Regions from separate parts of the Pannonibacter tanglangensis genome, predicted to be linked through region 3. Evidence: riboswitches for the same ligand, from Rfam matches in the RefSeq annotation. Region 3 holds a riboswitch; each other region holds the start of a gene.
The links. A riboswitch is a leader RNA that binds a small molecule or an ion and turns the genes downstream of it on or off. The one in region 3 is predicted to bind cobalamin.
Positions count from the first base shown of each region.

Region 1 (2,255 bases), on a different contig from region 3:
CGGTTGACGATGTCGGACAGTGAAACGCCTGAATTACGGAAAAACTTGGGATGTCGATCTGGCCATTTTGCGGCAAGTCTGTGGCAAGGACTTGCAGGCCCGCTGCCGGCGACAGGTGTTTCAGTCGACCGCTCGCTCGTGGCCGGGGCCGTGAGCTGCCCTCTGTCTGCGGGGGGACGGGGAGACCGTATGGCCGGCGCAGCCTGCTGCCCCAAGGGCAGGCCTTGGGGGATGCCTGCTGCCCTGAGGCTGGCCCGAGTATGGTCTTGCGATGGGGGGGGCGCGACCGGCAGGCCCTTGACCGGACACGACCGAGTGGGGATCCTGATCCGGACAGATGGCCACGTGCCAGCGAGGCCTGGCCAAGTGTCGCAAGAAGGTTGGCCAGTTGCGTGAGCCGGCCGAAAGACAAGCATCGGCTTCGACCGTGCGGGAGGCACAGCCGGATAACGATATTTCTGGGAAGAGGTTGGCTCCGCGAGCAGGACTCGAACCTGCGACCATTCGATTAACAGTCGAACGCTCTACCAACTGAGCTATCGCGGATCACCAGAAGGGGGCGCCGGAACGGGCCCCGTGGCGAGCGACCGGGTGGGTCGCTGTCGGTGGCGAGCGTATAACAAAGGCTCTGGCCCTTTGCCAAGCCCTTTCTTGAAGAAACTTTTCCACAGGTGGAAAAGCCCGGGATTTCTGCGAAAAAACAGATGGTTGCGCCTCGCACTGCGGCGCGCCCGGCGTCCCCGCCCACCCGGCACGGCCAGAAACCGGCGCAAGACTCGGGCATCGGTCCCCGATGGCGTGCTCTTGAAGACGGGGCAAGGACGGTGCCAGCGGCGGCCCCGACGCAGGCCCAGATGCTGGCCCAGGCAGAGGCCCAGACAAAGGCCCAGACACAGGCCAAGACACAGGCCAAGACACAGGCCGAGATGAAGGCCTGCCGACGCCCGCAATCGTCCAGCGAAGGCCAAGAGCGCCAACGGCGGCACAAGCGGTCCTGTAACGCAGCCCGCCCGCCGGCCTCCGGCCAAAGGGCGTCCTTGCAGGGCAGGGGCATTGGGGTCTAGAACAGACGGGTCAGGTTCCCCGACGGGCAAAGCCCAGGGGGATGAAACGGGAATCATGGTGCGGAGCGACTCATCCCGAGGCTCCAAGTCCTGAGCTGCCCCCGCAACTGTCAGCGGCGAGCCCTGCCGCACACGGCCACTGGACGCAAGTCCGGGAAGGCGTGGCAAGGGCGACGACCCGCAAGCCAGGAGACCGGCCTGATGCATTGCAACCCCCTGCCGTCGGGTGGACGGACTGGAGCACAGACATGATCATGATTTCCCGCGCCCTGCGTTCGGGCGCCACTCCGCTTTTGCTGGTCGTCCCGGCGCTGCTTGCCGGCACCGGCACCGCCGCTGCCCATCACATGATGGACGGCCAGATGCCTCAGACCTTCGTGCAGGGCCTGCTGTCCGGCCTCGGCCACCCGGTGATCGGGTTCGACCATCTTGCCTTCATCATCGCTGTCGGTCTGGCCGCGGGCCTTGTTGGCCGCAGCCTCGTCCTGCCGGCGGCCTTTGTCCTTGCCACCATCGCGGGCGTTCTGGTGCACATGGCGGCCATTGACCTGCCGCTGGCCGAAGTCGTCATCGCCCTGTCGGTGATCATTGCCGGTGGTCTCATCGTCAGCGAGACCGAGCTGCCGGCCGGGGCATGGGCGGTGCTGTTCGCCATCGCCGGGCTGTTCCACGGCTATGCCTACGGCGAATCGATCATTGGCGCCGAACCGGCACCGCTTTATGCCTATTTCATCGGCTTTGCCGTCATCCAGTTTGCCGTCGCCAGCCTTGCGATGATGCTGACCAATCCGAAGGCTGCGGCCGTTCCGGCCTCGCTGACGGCCCGGATGGTCGGTGCCGGCATCGTCGGCGTCGGCTTCAGCGCCATCGGCGCCCAGCTCTTCGGCTGACGCCCGGTGGCAAGCCCCTTGGCAAGGCCCGAGCACCTGGTTGCCCGCGCCGTGCTGGTCACGGGCGGGGCCCGGTCCGGCAAGAGCAGCTTTGCAGAACGGCTGGCGCTTGGCGCCGGCCGTGAGCCTGTCTATGTCGCCACTTCCGCCGCCTGGGACCAGGAGATGGCCGAGCGCATCGGTCAGCACAAGGCCCGGCGCGACGGACGCTGGACGACGGTCGAGGAACAGCTCGATCTGGTCGGCACGCTCGCGCGGCACTGCGGCCCCGACAGGGTCGTGCTCGTCGACTGCCTGACGC
Region 1 is NZ_JAABLQ010000001.1:1,593,317-1,595,571, reverse strand. It holds tRNA gene GWI72_RS07165 (tRNA-Asn) at 471-546, opposite strand; cobalamin riboswitch at 1,060-1,280, shown strand; gene GWI72_RS07160 (HupE/UreJ family protein) at 1,313-1,954, shown strand; gene cobU (bifunctional adenosylcobinamide kinase/adenosylcobinamide-phosphate guanylyltransferase) at 1,973-2,255, shown strand, end outside.
Region 1: another riboswitch for cobalamin. It lies ahead of GWI72_RS07160 (HupE/UreJ family protein); the one in region 3 lies ahead of GWI72_RS19450 (DUF1636 family protein).

Region 2 (2,255 bases), on a different contig from region 3:
CACACCCGTGCAGACCTGTTCGGGCGCGAGATCCCCATCCTCGGCGTTGCCGGTGACCAGCAGGCGGCGACTGTCGGCCAGGCCTGCTTCCAGCCGGGCATGATGAAGTCCACCTACGGCACCGGCTGCTTTGCGCTGCTCAACACCGGTGACACGCCGGTGACCTCCAGAAGCCGCCTGCTGACGACCATCGCCTACCAGATTGGCGGCAAGCCGACCTATGCGCTGGAAGGCTCCATCTTCATTGCCGGTGCCGTCGTGCAGTGGCTGCGCGATGGTCTCAAGATCATCCGCGAGGCGAGGGAAACGCAGGCGCTGGCCGAAACTGCGGATCCCGGCCAGTCCGTCATCCTGGTGCCGGCCTTCACCGGTCTCGGCGCGCCTTACTGGCGCCCGGACTGCCGCGGCGCGATCTATGGTCTGACCCGCAACTCCGGGCCGGGGGAATTCGCCAAGGCGGCGCTGGAGAGCGTCGGCTACCAGACCCGCGACTTGCTGGAGGCCATGCGGGTGGACTGGGCCAACGCGGCCGGCCAGTCCGTGCTGCGTGTCGACGGCGGCATGAGCGCCAACAACTGGGCGATGCAGTTCCTGTCCGACATTCTCGGCGCTCCGGTGGACCGCCCGACGGTGCTGGAGACGACGGCGCTCGGTGCCGGCTGGCTGGCCGGCATGCAGGCCGGCGTCTATCCGGACATGGCCGGCTTTGCCGAGGGCTGGGCAATCGAGCGCCGCTTCGAGCCGCGAATCGACGAGGCGACCCGTGCCCGCAAGTATGAGGCCTGGAAGACGGCGGTTGCCGCAACCATGAGCCTCTGAACCCCGGATCCGCGCCGTCGGCTACACGGCCAAAGGGCGCTCTTGCAGCCCGGGGCCGGCTCGACTAGCCTTGTGGCGATGGTTCCTTCCGGTGCCGACTGGCGGCGGAAGGATGAAAAGGGAATCCGGTGCGGACAGACGCTGTGTCTGTCCAAATCCGGGACTGCCCCCGCAACTGTAGGCGGCGAGCATACCTGTCGGAACCACTGGCCCTCGCGGCCGGGAAGGGACAGGGGCGCGAAGACCCGCAAGTCAGGAGACCTGCCATCATCCCTTGAACCAAACCGGGCGGGGTGCCCCGGCAGGAGGCAAGATGGCACGCGCAGTATCCGGACCAAGATCCGGCCGCATCCAGCTTTGCGGCCTTGCCCACCCCGCGTCCGTTCGCGGAGGGCGACACGGTGGACTGCATTTCCCTTGATCTTGATCCAGACATCGCCGGCGAGAGAACTGCCGGCGCGCCCCATCCACACGGCGGTGACGGTTTCTCCACGTTCTGCCGCAACACCGGGCGCCCCTGCATCATGGCACGGCTGCTGGCGCGGCGGCTGGCGCTGGCCGGCGACATGGCCGACGCCCTTGACCTGGCGGAAACGGCGCTCTCCGGGCGTGTGCGCAGCGGCTGTCCGCAGTCTCAGACCGGAGACATGACCTGCATGATGGCCTTCACGGTCCGCAACGGGCTGGCCTATGTGTTCGGAGGCGTGGAGGGGCGTGAGCGCGTGGACGACCTTGTCCGCCTCGCGCAGAGCGCCTATCCGCCGGTGGCCGGGCTTGCGGCCTCGCGCGGCGCAGAGCCGGAGGTCGAGGTACGATTCGGGCCGGTGCTGGTGCCTGCAACCGTGCAGGTCACTGATCTGGCCGCACTTGCCGGGCCGACCGGCGCCATGGCCACAGGGCGCAAGGGTGGACGTGCCGCGCGCCACAGGGCCCTGCGCCCAGGACCCTGACTGGCGGGCTGACCGGGGCCGCTTGATCGGCGCAGGTGAGGCAGGCCGCCGCGGATGCGGCGGCCGCCGGCGGATCAGCCCAGAACGACGCGCTGTCCGGTGCGGGCGCTTTCGGCGATGCCGTGGATCACCTTCTCGAACTCCAGCGCGGCGGCGAAATCGGGATGCGGCCGCGTGCCGGTCGTGATGGCGGTGAGGAGTTCCGCCGCCTCGATGACTTTCAGGTCGTTGAAGCCGACCTGATGGCCGGGGGCCGGACAGAAGGCACCATAAACCCCGTGCTCGGGGCCGGACAGGATAGTGCGGAAGCCCTGCTCGGCCTTCGGCCCTTCGTTCACATAAAGCTGCAGCTCGTTCATGCGCTCCTGATCGAAGACCAGCATGCCCTTCGTGCCGTGCAGCTCGAAGCCGAGACGGTTCTTGCGGCCCCAGGCGGACCGGGACGTGGACAGGGAGCCGTGAACCCCGCTGGCAAAGCGCAGGAGG
Region 2 is NZ_JAABLQ010000002.1:352,493-354,747, forward strand. It holds gene glpK (glycerol kinase GlpK) at 1-819, shown strand, start outside; cobalamin riboswitch at 882-1,102, shown strand; gene GWI72_RS16340 (hypothetical protein) at 1,221-1,769, shown strand; gene GWI72_RS16345 (Gfo/Idh/MocA family protein) at 1,844-2,255, opposite strand, start outside.
Region 2: another riboswitch for cobalamin. It lies ahead of GWI72_RS16340 (hypothetical protein); the one in region 3 lies ahead of GWI72_RS19450 (DUF1636 family protein).

Region 3 (2,255 bases):
GGAGCTGGCGTTCCTCCGCCGCAAGGCCGATCTCGCCCTCTATGGCGAGACCCACATCAACGCCGCGTTTGTCTACACGCGGCCGACCGGCAACCGCTTCAACGCCGGCGACCGCGGCGCGTGGTACTGTGCCTATGATCCACTGACCTCTGCCGCCGAGGTGGGGTTTCACCGCACGCGGGAACTCTCCTACATCGGCCATTTCCACGCGGAAGCCGCCTATGTGGAACTCCTCGCCGACTTCATCGGCGACTTCCCGGACCTGACGGACACGCCCGAGCACCCGGCGCTGGCGGCGGAACCCGCGGCCGGCTATCCGGCTGGCCAGGCGCTGGCGGCCACTCTGCGCCGTCAGGGACATCGCGGCCTGCTCTACCCGTCCGTGCGCCAGCCGGGCGGCCGCTGCTTCGTCGCCTTCGATCCCGGCATCATCCAGAACGTGCGGCCGGGCGCCAGCTGGACATTGCGCTGGTCGGGCACGCCGCACTTCTCCGTCGAGATGGACGCCGGCTAGGCAGTCCGCGCTTGTAACGTAATTACATTACATGTACACACCGGGTGGTCTTGTCCAAACCCGGTGGCATTGCCTTGACAACACACGCCCCTGCCCTGATCATTCACCGTGATGGTTCCCGGCGAACAAGCGCTTCGCCGGGTGAAAAGGGAACACGGTACGGTGTAGCCAACAGGCGCCAAGTCCGTGACTGCCCCCGCAACTGTAGGCGGAGAGCCGACCCCAGACAGCCACTGTCCCAAGTGCCGTACGACCGGCACGGGATGGGAAGGCAGGGCAAGGCGACGACCCGCAAGTCAGGAGACCTGCCATCACCGATCCACAACAGCCACCGGGCGGGGTGTCCCGGAAGGAGCAACACGGTGACCATTCAACGGCCGATCAAGGCCCAATCCCCTATGGCCGGAGATGACCGGCATCCCGCACAGCAGACGCACGAGCTGGTGGTCTGCGTGACCTGCCGCCCGCGCGGCAGTGAAGAGCGTCCCGGCAAGGCGCTTCTGGCAGAGCTTGCGGCACAGATGGCCGCAGATGCCGCCTGGCGCGTCGGCGGCATCGAGTGCATGGCCGCCTGCGGCCGGCCCTGCGCCATCGCCCTCCAGTCGCAGGACAAGACCACCTGGCTCTTCGGTGACATGGAGCTCGCCGATGCCGAGGACATTGCCCGCTTTGCCCGCCAGTACGAGGAGCTTCCCGACGGCTGGTGCAAGGCCTCGGAGCGGCCCGGCAAGCTGGCCCGCACCGCCCTCGCGCGCATCCCCGCCTCCGGCCGGGTGCTTCCCCCGGATGCCGATGCCTGCACATGAGCGCGCCCTTTTTCGAGGCGGAAGGCCTCTGCTGGGGACCGCGCGGCCGGCCTGACCTTCTGGCCGACATCAGCCTCACGCTCAACCAGGGCGAGGTGCTGGCGATCTGCGGTGCCAACGGAGCCGGCAAGTCGTCGCTGCTGCGGCTGCTCTACCGCTTCCATCGTCCCCGCCGCGGGCATGTCCGGCTGGAAGGCACCGACATCTGGAGCCTGCCCGCCCGCGATGTCGCCTGCCGGATCGCTGCCGTACTGCAGGAGCAGCCGACGGATTTTGCCCTGACCGTGCGCCAGATCGTGGCGCTCGGGCGTCTGCCGCATCAGCGCGGTCTCAGCGCGGCCGGGTCGGCCGACCGCGATGCGATTGCCCATGCGCTCGCCCGCCTGCATCTCAACGCTCTGGCCGAACGGCCCTTCGGCACCCTGTCGGGTGGCGAGCGCCAGCGCGTGATGGTGGCCCGGGCGCTGGCCCAGGCCCCCAAGCTTCTGATCCTGGACGAGCCGACCAACCACCTCGACATCCGCCACCAGCTCGAGCTGATGGCACTGCTGCGGGGCCTCGGCCTCACGGTGATCACCACCCTGCACGACCTGACGCTCGCCGCCGAATATGCCGACCGGGTGCTGCTGCTTGCCGGCGGCCGCGTCCTGACCGAAGGCGCCCCGGCCGAGGTCTTCACCGAAGCCCACATCGCGGGCGCCTTTTCCGTGCGCTCGCGGATCGATCTCAGCGGGCAACACCCCCGCTTCTCCTTTCACCTCTGACTGAAGAGACCCACTGACATGCGTCTGAAACTTGCCCTTGCCGCCTTCCTGCTCTCCACCGTGGCCGCCGCGGCCTATCCGGTGACCGTGAAGAGCTGCAACCGCGACGTGACCTTCGAGGCCGCGCCGAAGCGCGCCATTTCCAACGACGTCAACCTCACCGAAATGATG
Region 3 is NZ_JAABLQ010000004.1:185,175-187,429, reverse strand. It holds gene GWI72_RS19455 (RES domain-containing protein) at 1-514, shown strand, start outside; cobalamin riboswitch at 610-841, shown strand; gene GWI72_RS19450 (DUF1636 family protein) at 877-1,320, shown strand; gene GWI72_RS19445 (ABC transporter ATP-binding protein) at 1,317-2,084, shown strand; gene GWI72_RS19440 (ABC transporter substrate-binding protein) at 2,103-2,255, shown strand, end outside.